Regions from separate parts of the Rhizobium sp. 11_C7_N12_5 genome, predicted to be linked through region 1. Evidence: predicted binding sites of a transcription regulator. Region 1 holds the regulator's gene; the other holds the start of a gene.

Region 1 (8,128 bases):
TGCTGCACGGAATGGGTCGCATCGAAAATCACCGGCGCGCCCATCGCCGCCATGATCGGCAGCGAGCGCATGTCGGAGACCAGTGTATTGTAGCCGAAGGAGGCGCCGCGCTCGCACAGAAGAATGTTCGGGTTACCGCTGTCGTTCAGCTTGGCAAGCACGTTCTTCATGTCCCAGGGAGCCAGAAACTGTCCCTTCTTGACGTTGACGACGCGGCCGGTCTTGGCGGCGGCAACCAGCAGGTCTGTCTGGCGCGACAGGAAGGCCGGGATCTGCAGGATATCGACCGTCTTTGCGACGATAGCACACTGCTCTTCCGTGTGAATGTCGGTCAAGACCGGAAAACCGTATTCCTTTTTCAGATCGGCAAAGACTTCCATGGATTTTTCAAGGCCGATTCCGCGCTTGCCGGAGAGCGAAGTCCGGTTCGCCTTGTCATAGGAGGATTTGTAGACAAGGCCGATGCCAAGCTTGCCGCAGAGTTCCTTCAGGGCGCCAGCAACCATAAAAGCATGCTCGCGGCTTTCCATCTGACACGGACCAGCAATAAGCGACAGCTTGGCGGTGTTGGAAAACAGAACCTTGGAGGCTCCCTCGCCGACGATCACTTCAGAATTCGTGCTCATGCTATCTCCTCGAAGGCGAACAGGGCGCCCGGTCCGGGGGCCAGCCTTGTCAATATACGATTGTTCTTACGCGTGTAGGTGACGCCGTTAGCAGCGAAATGCGACGATGTCACGGAAAGATCGCGTGTTTTGAAAAGGATTGCGCGCGCCTGCAAGCCGGGATCGTCCGAGTGAACAGGCAAATCGTAAAACGCTTCCATGCCTGCCGGCGTCAGGAGCTCGATATCGGCATTGGCCGCCCTGATCGTCAGACCGAAAGAATGTTCCGATATCCAGGGTTCACCGACGATCGCTTCGAAGAAAGTGCGGAATGCGGCCGGGGTGGGTGTCGATATCGCCACCCGCGCAATGCCGGTGACGCCGTTTTCATGGCGCTCCAGCACGCTGCGATCGGCCGGCAGCGGATTGATGCGCTGGCAGCAGAAGGCCAGAAAATCCGGCGCACGCAGATCGGCGGCGAAAGCGAGACGAAAACCGGCGACGGTCTCCGTTCCATCCGGCATTTTCATGGGACGCGAGAAATCCAGCATGCGTCCCGCCGAGATGGCGCTTACCCGAAAGCGCTCGTCATCGGCGACAGCATCCTCCGAGCCGAACACCACGGCTGAAAAGCCGTCTTCACCGAGCCGGAAGCGGTAGGCCTGATCGCGCGCAACGAAGACATTCCCCGCGCCGACGCTCTCCTCACATTGCTCGGGGGATGCCACTGCCAGCGGTTCAAGATAGGTCTTGTCCGCAAAGAAGACACAGGCATTCTCGGTGCCGAACGGATGCCGGGCGTCGGGAGCGACGGTGAAACCGAGCTTGCCGAGCCGCTCGCGCGCCAAAGCGAGATTGACGGTCGGCAATACGAGATGATCCAGCGGATGCGGCGACAAAGTCATGATGTCTCCTATTTTCCTGCGCCCGCAGGTTTGCGCCCATCCATCCTCCAATTCAAGATGAAAGCAAGACGATAGAGGCGCAAGACACCGCATGTCCTGTCGAAGACGCCAGATCACGCGGCTGATTCTTTGATCGGTACCGGATTCGCATGTCGTGAAAATGGCTTTCATCCATGCGTCAGCTACTCAAGGTAGGCTGCATGCGCCCAATGAAGGACTAAACAGCATTTCCTTATGTTTTCCGATATGTTAGCGCGAATATAACCATATGAGACTTTTATCGGGTCCACCCAGTGATGTCGAATATTTAACTGTCCGTGCAAAGCTTTACCGAAATTTAAGTACTTGCGGAACACATATGGAACATATAGTGTCCGTTCTGGATTTGTTTCACGCTTTTCTCGATTCTGGGGTTCCAAGACGATGTTGACGCGCAAGCAGCAGGAACTGCTTCTCTTCATTCACGAACGGATGAAGGAGTCCGGCGTGCCACCATCTTTCGACGAGATGAAGGACGCGCTGGATCTTGCATCCAAATCCGGTATTCACCGTCTGATCACGGCTTTGGAGGAACGAGGGTTCATCCGCCGGCTACCGAACAGGGCCAGAGCGCTTGAGGTCATCAAGCTGCCGGATGCCTATAATCCAAGCCTGCAGCCGCGCCGCGGCTTTTCGCCGAGCGTCATCGAAGGCAGCCTCGGCAAACCCCAGCCAGTTGCGCCGCCTGCTCCGCCAAAAGTGGCGAACGACGACCAGAACAGTTCTGTTTCGGTACCGGTCATGGGCCGCATCGCCGCTGGCGTTCCGATCTCGGCCATCCAAAACAATACCCACGACATAACCGTCCCTGCCGACATGCTCGGCTCGGGCGAGCACTATGCGCTGGAAGTAAGAGGCGATTCAATGATCGATGCCGGCATTTTTGACGGCGATACGGTCATCATTCGCAATGCAACGACTGCCAATCCGGGCGATATCGTCGTCGCGCTCGTCGACGACGAGGAAGCGACGTTGAAGCGCTTCCGCCGCAAGGGGGCCTCCATCGCGCTCGAGGCAGCCAATCCCGCTTATGAAACCCGCATCTTCGGGCCGGATCGCGTCAAGGTGCAAGGCAAGCTCGTTGGCCTCATTCGCCGTTATCACTGACCGGTGATGCTCGGACGATCGGCGCGCCGAATGTGCCTGTGCGCCAATCGTATGTTCTGTGCCGAGCCCATGGGCGCTGTGGATTTTCGAACGCAGTTACCACATTTGGCTTGTCGGTGCTGAGGTCCATCTCAATGGACCCTGTCTGCCGCAATGTGGCGCCTGTGAAAAGCATGGCGCCGGAGCGGCAGCGATCCAGGCGTAGTCGTACGGGAGTGACGACGATATTGGCCGTATCGCAGGCCGGCGACAGGTAAGCTGCGTCCTCGATGGTGACCAGCATCGCGCCATTTTCAAGCATCGCGACGCACCATGCGCCCTTTTGGCAAGCAAAACTGCCCTGCATGGCCTGGTCGAGTGCTTCATCCATTGCCTTGCGAACTGCGCCCTGCTCTTCGACGCTCAATCGCCGGCGATGATCCGTCTTGCTGATCTGGGGAAGGCGGCTGTCAACAGGAAGGATAGTCGGAGGTTGATGCTCGCTCGCAACCAGCGCCCTCTGCCACTGTTCGAAAATGAAAGCCTGCGGTCTTTCGCGATTTGTTGCCAGTATGTCGTCCTGTCGCAAGGCAACCAGAACACCATCCTCGGAAATCATAAGATCCGGTTTGGGCACGCCAGAGCCGAATGCTGCCACGCCGAGGGAAGAAAGCAGCAACAGCAGGCCCACATGGCGCACGCTCGTTCGCAACATCGTCATGAGCAGAAAGCCTGTGATGAACGTCGGCATAAGCCAGGCGGGCTGGCGGCCGAAGGTAATATCGCCGCCCCATCCCGCCACCGTTTTGGCGATAGCGATGACCAACTCCAGTCCCTCGCCGGTGATTTGCCAAAAGGGCCCGTCGAGGCCAAATGGCATAAGCAACATGGCCGCCATGCCAAACGGCATGACGACGAAGGAGACGATCGGCATCGCAGCGAGATTGGCTGCAAGGCCGTATGTCGCCAACCGGTGAAAATGCTCGATCGAGAAGATCGCCGTCGACGCGCCGCCAATGAAGGAGGTCGACAATATGCTGCCGAAGAAGCGCGTAACGAACAGCAACGGGCTCAGGAGCCTGGAGCGCGAAAGAATATTTTCCCGATGCTGGCGCCGTTTCCAAAGCGTGTAGCCGGATACCAGCGCCAGCGTCGCGGCGTAGGACATCTGGAAGCTCGGTCCGAGCACCTGCGACGGCGACAGGCTGAGAATGACGATTGCCGAGAGCGCAACGTTGCGCAGACTGATCGACGGCCGGTCGAAGAGCACGGCAACCAGCATGATCGCCATCATGATAAAGGCGCGTTCGGCCGACACGCCAAAGCCGGAAATGAGATAGTAAGCCGTCAGGGTTACCAGCGCGCCGAAAGCGGCTATCTTCTTGGTCGGCCATGCCTGCGCCATGCCGGGAAACAGGCTGAACAGATAACGCAGGCCGATATAGAAGATACCGGCCGAAAGCGCCATGTTGAGGCCGGAAATGGCAATGATATGCGTGAGCCCGGCCATTCGCAGCGCTTCGGTCGTTTCGTCCGAAAGCGCGCGTCTCTCATCGGTGACAAGTGAGGCCGCGAAAGCGCCGGTGTCACCGGGCAAGGTCCTTCTAATCCTGTCGCCTATGCTGTTGCGCAGGCCGGCAAGCCAGATATCCGCCTTATCCAACACCGAATCCGCCGCAACATCACTGGCCGGTGACAGAAGGGTCGGCTTTCCAAAGGCAAAGCCGTTTGCACCGATGCCGTTGAAATAGGAACTGAACGCGAAATCGTTGAGATCAGGCAGAGCAGGTCCGGCCGGAGGCGTCAGTCGCGCCTTGCCCTGGATGCGGTCGCCGAGGTTGAACGGTTCTGCCTGTTTGCGCACGAAAATGGTGACGCGCTCCGGCGGTCTGCGAATGGCCGGCTTTTCTGTCTTGTCGACTTTGACGACGTATCGCCAACCTCCGTTATCGTAGGATTCTCGCCTTTCGATCCGACCTGTGACGGTCGTGGTCACAGCCGAGTCGAGCATGACGGTCGATGCCCGCCAGCTTTCCCACTGTGCCAGAGCCATGCCCAGACAAACCAGCATGCCGGCGAAGAGGACATGCCGAAGCACGCGGCCCGCTTCGCGCCTGAAAAGAAAGCTGCCAGCCAGGACCAGAAGCGCAGCAAGGACCGTCTGCGGCGGCGGATCGATATCGGCCTTGAACCAGAAGATCGCGCCGAGGCCCATATAGATCGGCGCAAACAGGATGGCACGACCATGCGCGGCCTCCTCTTCGATCAGGCGCCAAACAAAGGATCTGATGCGACTGACAGCCAGGTAGAAACGCGCGACCGGCGGCGCCTGATCCTGCGTCCGCTCCCGCTGCTCCGCTTTGGCACGAGAAACAAGGGGCGTGGCGGCATGGTGAGGCTCTGCAGGCCCAGGAAGATTCCTGCCATCCTCCTGCTGCTCCGGTGCCTCTAAATTAGGCATTCACTGCCTGCCTCACGCAAAACTACAGCTATGACGCGATTTTTGCCGTCACCATTCGGTGAATTCAACCAAAATCGGCACACCCACTGCCAAATTGCGCCATTTACCGGAACAGGGGGATCAAATGCCCTACTGCATTGCCCAAAAGTTGATACCGCAATGCACAATTCGGCATTAGGATAACTTGGCATTAGGCTCTGGATCATATAGCTAGTCGGTAGTCGCTTAACCTTTTGGCGCTTTTTATGGCGTCAATCCCGCCAAATCTTGGAGGATCAGCATGACGGAACAAAGCGCGAAACTAACTTGGGGTGAGAAGACGGTAGACCTGCCGGTCAAAACCGGGACCATCGGCCCGAGTGTCATTGATATTGGTGCCCTTTATAAGAACACCTCCACTTTCACTTACGATCCTGGCTTCACCTCGACCGCGTCGTGCGAGTCCAGCATCACCTATATTGATGGCGACGAAGGCGTTCTGCTGCATCGCGGCTATCCGATCGAACAGCTGGCCGAACACGGCGATTTCCTCGAAGTATGCTACCTGCTGCTCTACGGCGAACTGCCGACGGCCGCACAGAAGAAGGACTTCGACTATCGCGTCGTGCATCACACCATGGTGCATGAGCAGATGTCGCGCTTTTTCACCGGCTTCCGCCGCGACGCGCATCCGATGGCCGTCATGTGCGGCTGCGTCGGCGCTCTGTCAGCCTTCTACCACGACTCGACCGACATCACCGATCCGCATCAGCGCATGGTCGCGAGCCTGCGCATGATCGCCAAGATGCCGACGCTTGCCGCCATGGCCTACAAGTACCATATCGGCCAGCCCTTCGTTTATCCGAAGAACGATCTGGATTACGCATCGAACTTCCTGCGCATGTGCTTTGCCGTTCCCTGCGAAGAGTATGTCGTCAATCCGGTGCTGGCACGCGCCATGGACCGTATCTTCATCCTGCATGCCGACCACGAGCAGAACGCTTCGACCTCGACGGTTCGCCTCGCAGGCTCCTCGGGCGCAAACCCGTTTGCCTGCATCGCTGCAGGCATCGCCTGCCTCTGGGGCCCTGCTCATGGCGGCGCCAACGAAGCCGCGCTGAACATGCTGACGGAAATCGGCTCTGTCGACCACATTCCGGAATACATCGCCCGCGCCAAGGACAAGAACGATCCGTTCCGCCTGATGGGCTTCGGCCACCGCGTTTACAAGAACTACGATCCGCGCGCCAAGATCATGCAGAAGACGGCGCATGAGGTTCTCGGCGAACTCGGCATCAAGGACGATCCGCTGCTCGACATCGCGATCGAGCTGGAACGCATCGCGCTGACCGATGAATACTTCATCGAGAAGAAGCTTTACCCGAACGTCGACTTCTACTCCGGCATCACGCTGAAGGCCCTCGGCTTCCCCACCACCATGTTCACCGTACTGTTCGCGCTTGCCCGTACCGTCGGCTGGATCGCTCAGTGGAACGAGATGATCGAGGATCCGCATCAGCGCATCGGCCGTCCGCGCCAGCTCTATACCGGCGAACCGCCGCGTGAATACGTTCCGGTCTCCAAGCGCTAAGCTCCGGACTTGAAACAAAAAACCGGTCAGAAATGACCGGTTTTTTTATTGGACAAGACATCCAGGAGGATGGCGGCCGCCTTGTCACCAGGCGGCTCCTCCGTCTGCATGCGCTGCCAGACGACATCATAGCCTGCGAGCATTGCCGACAGCTCAGGCGTGTCGTTCGACAGGCGCTCCATATAGCGGGCCAGCAGGCCGGGCCGCAAAATGTCGTTGATGAGCTCAGGCACGACAGCGTAGTCGGCAATCAGGTTCGGCAAGGCCGCCGTCCATACCTTGATGCGCGCCATCACAAATCTGGCCAGCCATTCCGTCTTGTAAGTCGAGACCACCGGAACCCCGGCAAGCCCCAACTCCAGGATTACCGTGCCAGACGCTGCCATGGCGGCATCCGCCTGCGCAAAGGCCTTCCACTTCGCATCCTGACCAACGAGGATATCCGGCTTGATGCGCCAATTTTCGAGAAGCGACCGCACTAGGGCCTCCTGCCTCGGCACCGTCGGCAGCAGATACCGGACGCCATTGTTTCGCCGGCTAAGTTCATCGGTAGCCCGCTCAAAAACCGGCAGGAGCTGGCGGATTTCCGAAGCGCGAGACCCGGGGAGAAGAAGGACCGTCATTGGGGCGTCGGCAGCACTCGTACCGCGCACCGCGCGCTGTCGGCGCGTCTTCAGCAGATCGACGTCCACCGTCAGGCGATGGCCGACATAGGTTGTCGCCGGCCCGCCCAAGCGCTGCATGGCTTCCGGCTCGAACGGCAGCACGGCCAGCACATGATCGACATAGGCGAGCATTTCCCGCGCACGGTATTCCTTCCACGCCCAGACGCTGGGGCAGACATAGTTGACGACCGGAAGGCCGGGCAATGCCTTGCGCACCCTTCTCGCCACGCGGTGGGTGAAATCCGGGCTATCAATGATCAGAAGCACATCGGGCTTGGCCGCTATGATGGCTTCGGCCGTCTGCCGGATGCGGGCAAGCAGTTTCGGCAGTCTCTTGATCACCTGGATGAAGCCCATGATCGACAATTCGGAATAGTCGAAAAGCGAGCGCAGGCCTTGCGCTTCCAGCGCCTCGCCGCCGACGCCGATCAACTCCACGCGACCGCCATGGCGCCGCTTCAACGCCGCGACGAGATCGCCGCCCAGCAGATCGCCGGAAACCTCTCCCGCAACGACAGCGAGCTTCAAGGGAGCGCCGCTCACATGAAGCCCTCCGCGCTCAGACCACGATCGATACCGCAGACGAAGATGCCGGCTTCATCGGCCGCGGCAATCACCGCCTCACGGTCGAGAACCAGCGCCCTGCCCGCTTCCACCGCAACGCCGGCAAGGCCGGCCTTCTTGGCGTTCAGCACGGTCGAGACACCAATCGAGGGCAGATCGGCGCGCACATCCTGCTGCGGCTTGCAGAGCTTGACCAGTACGCCGCGACGGCGTGTCGATATACGACCCTCGGC
Region 2 (8,128 bases), 2.5 Mb from region 1:
AGGCGGAGGAACTGGCCGCAACGCTGCCGGACGCCATCATTCCGCAGCAGTTCGAAAACCCGGCCAATCCGGAAATCCATCGCAAGACGACGGCCGAGGAAATCTGGAACGACACAGAGGGCAAGGTGGATATCTTCGTGTCGGGCATCGGGACTGGCGGCACGATCACCGGCGTCGGCCAGGTGCTGAAGGCCCGCAATCCTGACGTCAAGGTCATCGCTGTCGAGCCGGCGGATTCACCGGTTCTTTCGGGCGGCAATCCCGGCCCACACAAGATCCAGGGCATCGGCGCCGGCTTCGCGCCGAAGATCCTCGACACCCATGTCTATGACGAGGTGGTCACCGTCACCAATGACGAGGCTTTCCAGCTGGCCCGGCTCGTGGCGAAGCTCGAAGGCGTGCCGGTCGGTATCTCCTCGGGTGCTGCGCTGACAGCGGCCATCAAGGTCGGCCAGCGCCCGGAAACCGAAGGCAAGACCATCGTCGTCATCATACCCTCCTTCGCCGAACGCTATCTGTCGACGGCGCTGTTCGAGGGTCTGGGCGGCTGACAAGACCTACCCCCTTGCCAAGCATTCAGAGGGCGCCGCAGCGCCCTTTGTCATTTCTGGTCCTTGCGGGTTTCACGCAGCCGCGGTCAGCCGCTCGCCAGCAATGCGATAGGAGATGGCTTCGGCCAGATGAATGCGCCCGACGGTCGGCTTGTCGTCGAGATCGGCGAGCGTGCGCGCCACCTTGAGGATGCGGTGATAGCCGCGAGCCGAAAACTTCATCTTCTCCGCCGCATCCCGCAGCAATTGCAGACCGGCGGCATCCGGCTCGGCGATGGTTTCGATCATCGCGGTCGAGCAGCGGGCATTGGTGACGATCCCCTTCATGCCGGCGCTCTCGAAACGCTCTCGCTGCCGCTCCCGGGCGCGAGCAACACGCAACGCAACATCGGCGCTCTTTTCCGCCGTCGTCGGCCGGATCAGATCGGCGGCGGAAACGGCGGGCACGTCGATGCGAATATCGATGCGATCAAGCAAGGGGCCGGAAATGCGTCCCTGATAATCGCTCACGCAGCGCGGCCCGCGGGCGCAGGTGTGGCCCGGTTCGCCGGCCATGCCGCATCGGCAAGGGTTCATCGCCGCGACGAGCTGGATGGCGGCGGGGTAGGAAACGCGATGGTTCGCGCGGGCAATGACGCATTCGCCGGTCTCCAGCGGCTGGCGCAATGCATCGAGCGCCTGCGGCGAGAACTCCGGCAGCTCATCGAGAAAGAGAATGCCGTGATGGGCGAGCGAGGCCTCGCCGGGCTTGGCGCGAAGACCACCGCCGACGAGCGCTGCCATGGTGGCGGAATGATGCGGCGCGCGATAGGGCCGCCGGTCGGAGAGCTTGCCGCCCGAAAGCTGGCCTGCGACGGAATGGATCATCGACACTTCGAGCAGTTCCGCCGTCGACAATGGCGGTAATATCGACGGCAGGCGCGAGGCGAGCATCGACTTGCCGGAACCGGGCGGGCCAACGAAAAGCAGATTGTGGCCGCCTGCTGCCGCCACTTCCAGCGCCCGCTTGGCGCTCTCCTGCCCCTTGATGTCGGCAAGATCGGGCAGATTGGCGGCGGCGGCGCGGATCGACGGCTCCGGGCGGGACAGGACCTGTGTGCCGCGGAAATGATTGGCGAGCGCGATCAGGCTGCGGGGCGCGAGAATATCGATCTCCTTGCCCGCCCAGGCGGCTTCCGGCCCGCTCTCGGCGGGGCAGATCAGCCCCTTGCCCACGGCATTGGCGGCGATGGCCGCCGGTAAGGCGCCCGCGACGGGAGCAATCGTGCCATCGAGGTTGAGCTCGCCGATGACCGCATAGGAGGACAAGGCATCGGCCGGGATTGCGCCAAGGGCTGCCATCAGGCCGAGAGCGATGGCAAGATCGAAGTGACTGCCTTCTTTCGGCAGGTCTGCCGGCGCAAGGTTGACCGTCACCTTCTTCGGCGGCAGCGCCAGGCCGGAGGCGTGGAGTGCGGCCTGGACCCGTTCGCGGCTTTCGGCCACCGCCTTGTCAGGCAGGCCGACGATGTGCATCAGCACCTTGCCCGGCGCGATCATCACTTGAACCTCGACGGGCACGCCCTCGATACCCTGAAACGCAACCGTACTGACGCGCGCCACCATGCCCTGCCCCCTGTCATCGGACTCGTTTGCCGCTATTTGCCCCACGCAGCAAACCACGGGTTGCAATCTGGCACAAGACAGGGAATGAAACAAGAACAATAAATGAACATAGACATCATAAATCGGCCGGAGACCAAGCGCCGGCTTCTCAGGTCATGGGCTGGAATGAGTGGACAGATCCGCCGATCAGGCCCGTTTGGATTCGATCGCGTCCCAGAGCAGGCTGGCGATATCGACGCCGCCGAAACGCTTCACTTCGCGGATGCCTGTTGGCGAGGTGACGTTGATCTCGGTCATATAGTCGCCGATGACATCGATGCCGACGAGCAGGAAGCCGCGGGCCTTCAGCGCCGGACCGATGCGGGCGCAGATTTCCTGTTCGCGCGCCGTCAGCTCGGTGGCCTCGGCGCGACCGCCGACGTGCATGTTGGAGCGGCTGTCATGTTCGGCCGGCACGCGGTTGATCGCGCCGACAGGCTCGCCGTCGACGAGGATAATGCGCTTGTCGCCCTTGCGCACGTCAGGCAGGTATTGCTGGGCGATGAAGGGCTCGCGGAAGAGCTGGCCGAACATTTCAAGCAGAGATGACAAATTGCGGTCGTCGCGCGTCGAGTGGAAAACGCCGGCGCCGCCATTGCCGTAAAGCGGCTTCAGGATGATATCGCCCATCTCCTCGCGAAAGCGGCGGATTTCGCCGGCATCGCGGGTGATCAGCGTCTTCGGCATCAGATCGGCGAATTCGGTGACGAAAATCTTTTCCGGCGAGTTGCGCACCCAGGCGGGATCGTTGACGACGAGGGTCTTCGGATGGATGCGCTCCAAGAGATGCGTCGAGGTGATGTAGGCCATGTCGAAGGGCGGATCCTGGCGAAGCAACACCACATCCATGGTTGAGAGATCGACACGTTCCGGCTCGCCAAGCTCGAAATGATCGCCCTTGACGTCACGCAGGATCATCGGCTCGACGGAGGCATAGACCTTGCCGTCGCGCATGCTCAGCTGTTCCGGCGTATAATGGAAAAGTTTGTAGCCGCGGTTCTGGGCCTCGAGGCTCATGGCGAAGGTCGAATCGCCCGCAATGTTGATGCCCCGGACATGGTCCATCTGGACCGCGACATTCCTAATCTTCGCCATAGTCAGCCCTCGCTCGAATTCGCGGACAGATGTAGGTCGGCCCGCCTTCAAACGCAACGGCTATTCAAGAGCTTCCGCAGAGGCTCGCCGCGCTCAGGCCGCGAGACCCTGGGTGCCGCCCTGCCTGACGAGATTGCGCAGGCGATAGGCCATGGTCAACGGCTTCGGGAACGGCTTGCGGCAGAAGGCCACCTTGCGCAGATAGCGATCGATGCGCCACGTCGCCCATGTGCCGCCGGCAAAATAAGCCACGTCTCCGGCATTGAGCGTGCGTTCGACGCCGTCCTCCGTGGTGATATGCACCTCGCCTTCGAGGATCATCACCGTTTCGTCCCAGCCGAAGTACCAGCGAAACTCGCCCGCCGTGCAATCCCACAGCGCCGTCAACGCGGCATCGTCCTGCCCGCGCGAATGCTCGGCAATGCGGGCGACCGGCGCGCCGGCCACAATCCAGGACGGTTCGATCGGCGCCGGTTTCATTTCCATCTCACCGGCAGAACCGGCCACGAAGTTCTTCGATTGTGGCAATGCCACCACCGGAGCGGCACGAACCGCGAATGCGGCCATGCTTGCCAACATCAATTTCAAGACCATGCAATCCCCCAATTCCATGCGCGTCACGACCTTCATGGCATGGAAGAGGTAACGGCGCGGTTCAGGAAAAACCTCGCATTTTAACAGTTGCAACGATCAGGCAACAAAACCCTCGATGGTGCAGACGATCATGTCATGATCGGAAAGCGGCTTGCCGTCCTCGTTCAGCGAGGAAACGAGATGGCTTTCGCTGATCTTCAGGCCCCGGCTCAGGAACCAGTCGAGCTTCATGGCGCGATCGGGAAAGCGGGTGATAAGGCTTGGGCGCGTGCTTGTCTGATCGAGCGGGCCGCCATGGCATTCGAAGCCGCGGCTCTCCGCCATCGCGAAGAGAGTATCGGTCGAGAAGTCGCCGCCGGTATGATTGCCGGTGTTGAGATCGCCGCCGATCAGGATCGGAAGGCCGGGCGCGAAGGCCTCGACGGCGTCGATCAGCGCCGCCGTCTGCCGCTCGCGATAGGCAGCAGTTGCCACACTTTCGAGATGGACCGAAACGGCGACGAAAGGGCCGGCCTCGGTTTCGACGATCGCGCCGACGGCGCAGCGATCGCCGACACGCGGCTGCTCATTGTCGTCATTGAACCAGACGGCTTCACCCGGCAACCGGAAGAGGAAAGCATCCGTGAGGGCAACGGAAGCCATCAAAGCATTGCCGTGAAAGCCCTTTTCGTTGAAGTCGTCACGGCAGTAGGAACGCTCGATTTCCGAGCCGAGACTGAGTTCCAGGAATTCGACGCCATGGGCGTAGTTCATGGCAAGTTCGCCGGCGATGACGGCGGTCGGGTCACGCTGCTCGGTGCGGGCCATGCCGTAGTCCATCTCCGAAAGCAGCACCAGCGGCGCTTCAGTCGTCCGCAGCTTGGCCGCGGCTTCCTCCGGAAAAAGGCAACGTTCGAGGTTCCAGGCCGCGACGGTGAAGGGGAAGGACAAAGCGCCAGTCTTCGCCGTGGCGCCGCCGATCCGCACCGTGTTCATGCAGGCAAGCGATGCCAGGACAGCAGCGTGAACGGCCGGCGTCTTTTCGAGCGAGATGAAGCTTTTGCGCTCCTCTTGCGAAGGAACGGAGAAAGCGGAAACGGTGCTGCGGATCATGGGGAAGCCTGTCGAAACGAGATGAAGAGCGCCGCCGAAAAGATCGCGAACGCGTTTCGCCCGCCAATAGGCTGATTTTGTGACGTTCCTGTAACGCTGTCCTCAAAAGGCATCCGGAAAATGCCGCGGCCAGCGTCCGGGCAGCATGGCGACGATGTCGTAGCGTTGCGACAGACGGGCGAAATCCGGTTGCCGCGCCAGCCAGAGGTCGCTGGCGGCGCGGATGCGCTTTTGCGAAGAGAAGGAAACGGCGTCGATCGCCTCCTGCGCGCCTCGCCTGGACTTGACCTCGACGAAGACGGCGAGATCGCCCTTGCGGGCCACGATGTCTATCTCTCCGAGCTTGGTGCGATGACGGACGGCCAGGATGCGATAACCTTTGAAGAGCAGAAAGGCCGCCGCCAGATATTCGGCCACATGGCCGCGGCGCCAGGCTTTTCGCCGTTTCAGCCTTTCGCCCGGCTCACCCATGCGGCCCCTTCATGTCGAGAAGCCGTTGATAAAGCTCCTTGCGCGGCAGGCCGGTCAGCCGGGCGGCTTCCGCTGCGGCCTTCGCCGTCGGCATTGTTCCCGCGAGGTCGGCAAGGATGGCATCGACATCAGCCTCGGCCGTCACGCTCTCCGCCGGCGGGCCGACGAGCCAGACGATTTCGCCCTTGACGTTGTCGACCTTGTCGTAAAAGGCGGCGAGGTCGGCGAGCGACCCGCGGCGGAATTCCTCGAAGGTCTTGGTGAGCTCCCGGCAGACGGCGGCTGGGCGTTCGGCCCCGAGCACATCGGCGGCGGCGGCAAGCGTGGCGGCGATACGATGCGGCGATTCAAAGAAGATGAGGGTCGCGGGGATGCCCGCAAGCTCCGCCAGCCGGTCCCTCTTGCCCTTGTCTTTCGCTGGCAGAAAGCCGGCAAAAAAGAAGGCATCGTTGGGCAGGCCGGAGCCGACGAGAGCCGCCAGCGGCGCCGAGGCGCCCGGAATCGGAACGACCTTGTATCCCGCCTCGATGGCTTGCCGGGCCAGCCTATAGCCGGGATCGGAGACGAGCGGTGTGCCGGCGTCGGAGACCAGCGCCACTGAACGGCCGGCCTCCAGCGCCTGCAGCAGACGCGGCCCTGCTTCATCGGCATTGTGCTCATGATAGGCATAAGGCCTGTTCTGGATGCCGTAGCGATCGAGCAGGACGCGGGTGACGCGGGTATCCTCGCAGGCCAGAACATCGGCGCCCGCCAGCGTCTCCAGCGCCCTCAACGTGATATCGCCGAGATTGCCGATCGGCGTGGCGACAAGGTAGAGCGCCGGTTCGAGAGGACGGGCTGGAACCGTGGTATTATGCAGGCGGAAACTGCGCGCCCCGCCGCTTGAATGGTCTTCGTTCATGCCTGTCCTGAATTCGCCTCGGATTCATCGCCTTTATGGGCGAGGCTCGGCCCGACGGCAAGAGCGGTGCAAATCCTGTGAGCATTGTCGGCCAAATGTTCAATTGGCACGCGACAAACGCCCCATGCCTCTTGCATTCGCATGCTGAAGTCTGCCATTTTGCCCGTCCAATCTTTCGGGCCTCGTCCGAAAACATGTCATTCGGGCGCTTCGGGCCGCCCGGAAAGTCACGGTCGAAAGCGGTAGCATCCATGCGTATTACAATTGAGCGGTCGAACCTCCTGAAGTCGCTGAACCACGTGCATCGCGTGGTCGAGCGTCGCAATACGATCCCGATCCTGTCCAACGTGCTGCTGAAGGCCGAGGGCGCAAGCCTCGACATGAAGGCGACGGACCTCGATCTCGAAATCACCGAGGCGACGCCCGCCAATGTCGAGCAGGCCGGTGCCACCACCGTGCCGGCGCACCTGCTCTACGATATCGTGCGCAAGCTGTCCGATGGATCGGAAGTGCTTCTCGCCACCAACCCCGACGGCAGCTCCATGACGGTTGCCTCCGGCCGGTCGAAATTCTCGCTGCAATGCCTGCCGGAATCCGATTTTCCGGATCTCACCGCCGGCAGCTTCAGCCATTCCTTCAAGCTGAAGGCGGCGGATCTGAAGATGCTGATCGACCGGACGCAGTTCGCGATCTCCACCGAAGAGACCCGCTATTACCTGAACGGCATCTTTTTCCACACGATCGAAAGCGATGGCGACCTGAAGCTGAGGGCCGTCGCCACCGATGGCCATCGCCTTGCCCGCGCCGATGTCACCGCCCCTTCGGGCTCCGAAGGCATGCCTGGCATCATCATCCCGCGCAAGACGGTCGGCGAGTTGCAGAAGCTGGTGGACACGCCGGATGCGATCGTGACCGTCGAGGTCTCCGACGCCAAGATCCGCCTCACGATCGGGTCCATCGTCATGACATCGAAGCTGATCGACGGCACCTTCCCCGATTACCAGCGGGTCATACCGACCAACAACGACAAGGAAATGCGGGTCGATTGCCAGTCCTTCGCCCAGGCCGTCGATCGTGTGTCGACCATTTCTTCGGAGCGCGGCCGCGCGGTGAAGCTGGCGCTGTCCGACGGTCAGCTGCTGCTGACGGTCAACAATCCGGATTCGGGAAGTGCGACGGAAGAAGTGGCTGTCGGCTACGAGATGGATCCGATGGAAATCGGCTTCAACGCCAAATATCTGCTCGATATCACGGCGCAGCTCTCGGGCGAATCGGCGGTATTCCTGCTTGCCGACGCCGGCTCGCCGACCCTCATTCGCGATACGGCCGGCGACGACGCGCTGTATGTTCTGATGCCGATGCGCGTCTGACGAAACCAAAGCGCCCTTTCATGCGTTTCTCAGACGCAAAGGGTGCTTTTATTTTTTCCTTTGTGGATTGCGACATTTTCTCTTGTTATTGCGTCATCGCATTGCAAGATTCGCGATAAGCGGTATGTAAGTCGCGACCATAACATCTGGTGGGGGAGAGCATGGCGTTGCGTCTCAAGGAACGGCTGGGCAAGAAATTCGACGAGGAGATCCGTTTCTTCAAGGGCATGATGCAGGGGCCGAAGACAGTCGGTTCGATCGCCCCGACGTCCTCGATCACCGCCCGTAAGATGGCGAGCATCATCAACACGCAATCCGGGCTGCCGGTGCTGGAATTAGGCCCGGGTACGGGAGCCATCACCAAGGCAATCCTGGCGCGCGACGTTGAGCCCCAGAACCTCGTCGCCATC

Evidence for each region. The regulator LexA, encoded in region 1, represses DNA repair genes until DNA is damaged. The targets are predictions, from matches to a motif close to TGTTCNNNNTGTGTTCNG.
Region 2: a site for LexA is predicted at 2,248-2,265, ahead of AB8B29_RS18960 (YifB family Mg chelatase-like AAA ATPase). Genes of this name have one in related genera too.

Annotation. Positions count from the first base shown of each region.
Region 1 is NZ_JBPWPY010000001.1:1,334,159-1,342,286, reverse strand. Features, by position in the region: gene kdsA (3-deoxy-8-phosphooctulonate synthase) at 1-626, opposite strand, end outside; gene AB8B29_RS06700 (VOC family protein) at 623-1,510, opposite strand; gene lexA (transcriptional repressor LexA) at 1,934-2,656, shown strand; gene AB8B29_RS06690 (ComEC/Rec2 family competence protein) at 2,637-5,096, opposite strand; gene gltA (citrate synthase) at 5,377-6,666, shown strand; gene lpxB (lipid-A-disaccharide synthase) at 6,693-7,874, opposite strand; gene AB8B29_RS06675 (LpxI family protein) at 7,871-8,128, opposite strand, start outside.
Region 2 is NZ_JBPWPY010000001.1:3,868,123-3,876,250, reverse strand. Features, by position in the region: gene cysK (cysteine synthase A) at 1-551, shown strand, start outside; gene AB8B29_RS18960 (YifB family Mg chelatase-like AAA ATPase) at 624-2,156, opposite strand; gene gshB (glutathione synthase) at 2,343-3,290, opposite strand; gene AB8B29_RS18950 (cupin domain-containing protein) at 3,384-3,884, opposite strand; gene AB8B29_RS18945 (endonuclease/exonuclease/phosphatase family protein) at 3,981-4,976, opposite strand; gene AB8B29_RS18940 (YraN family protein) at 5,079-5,447, opposite strand; gene rsmI (16S rRNA (cytidine(1402)-2'-O)-methyltransferase) at 5,440-6,348, opposite strand; gene dnaN (DNA polymerase III subunit beta) at 6,600-7,718, shown strand; gene pmtA (phospholipid N-methyltransferase PmtA) at 7,880-8,128, shown strand, end outside.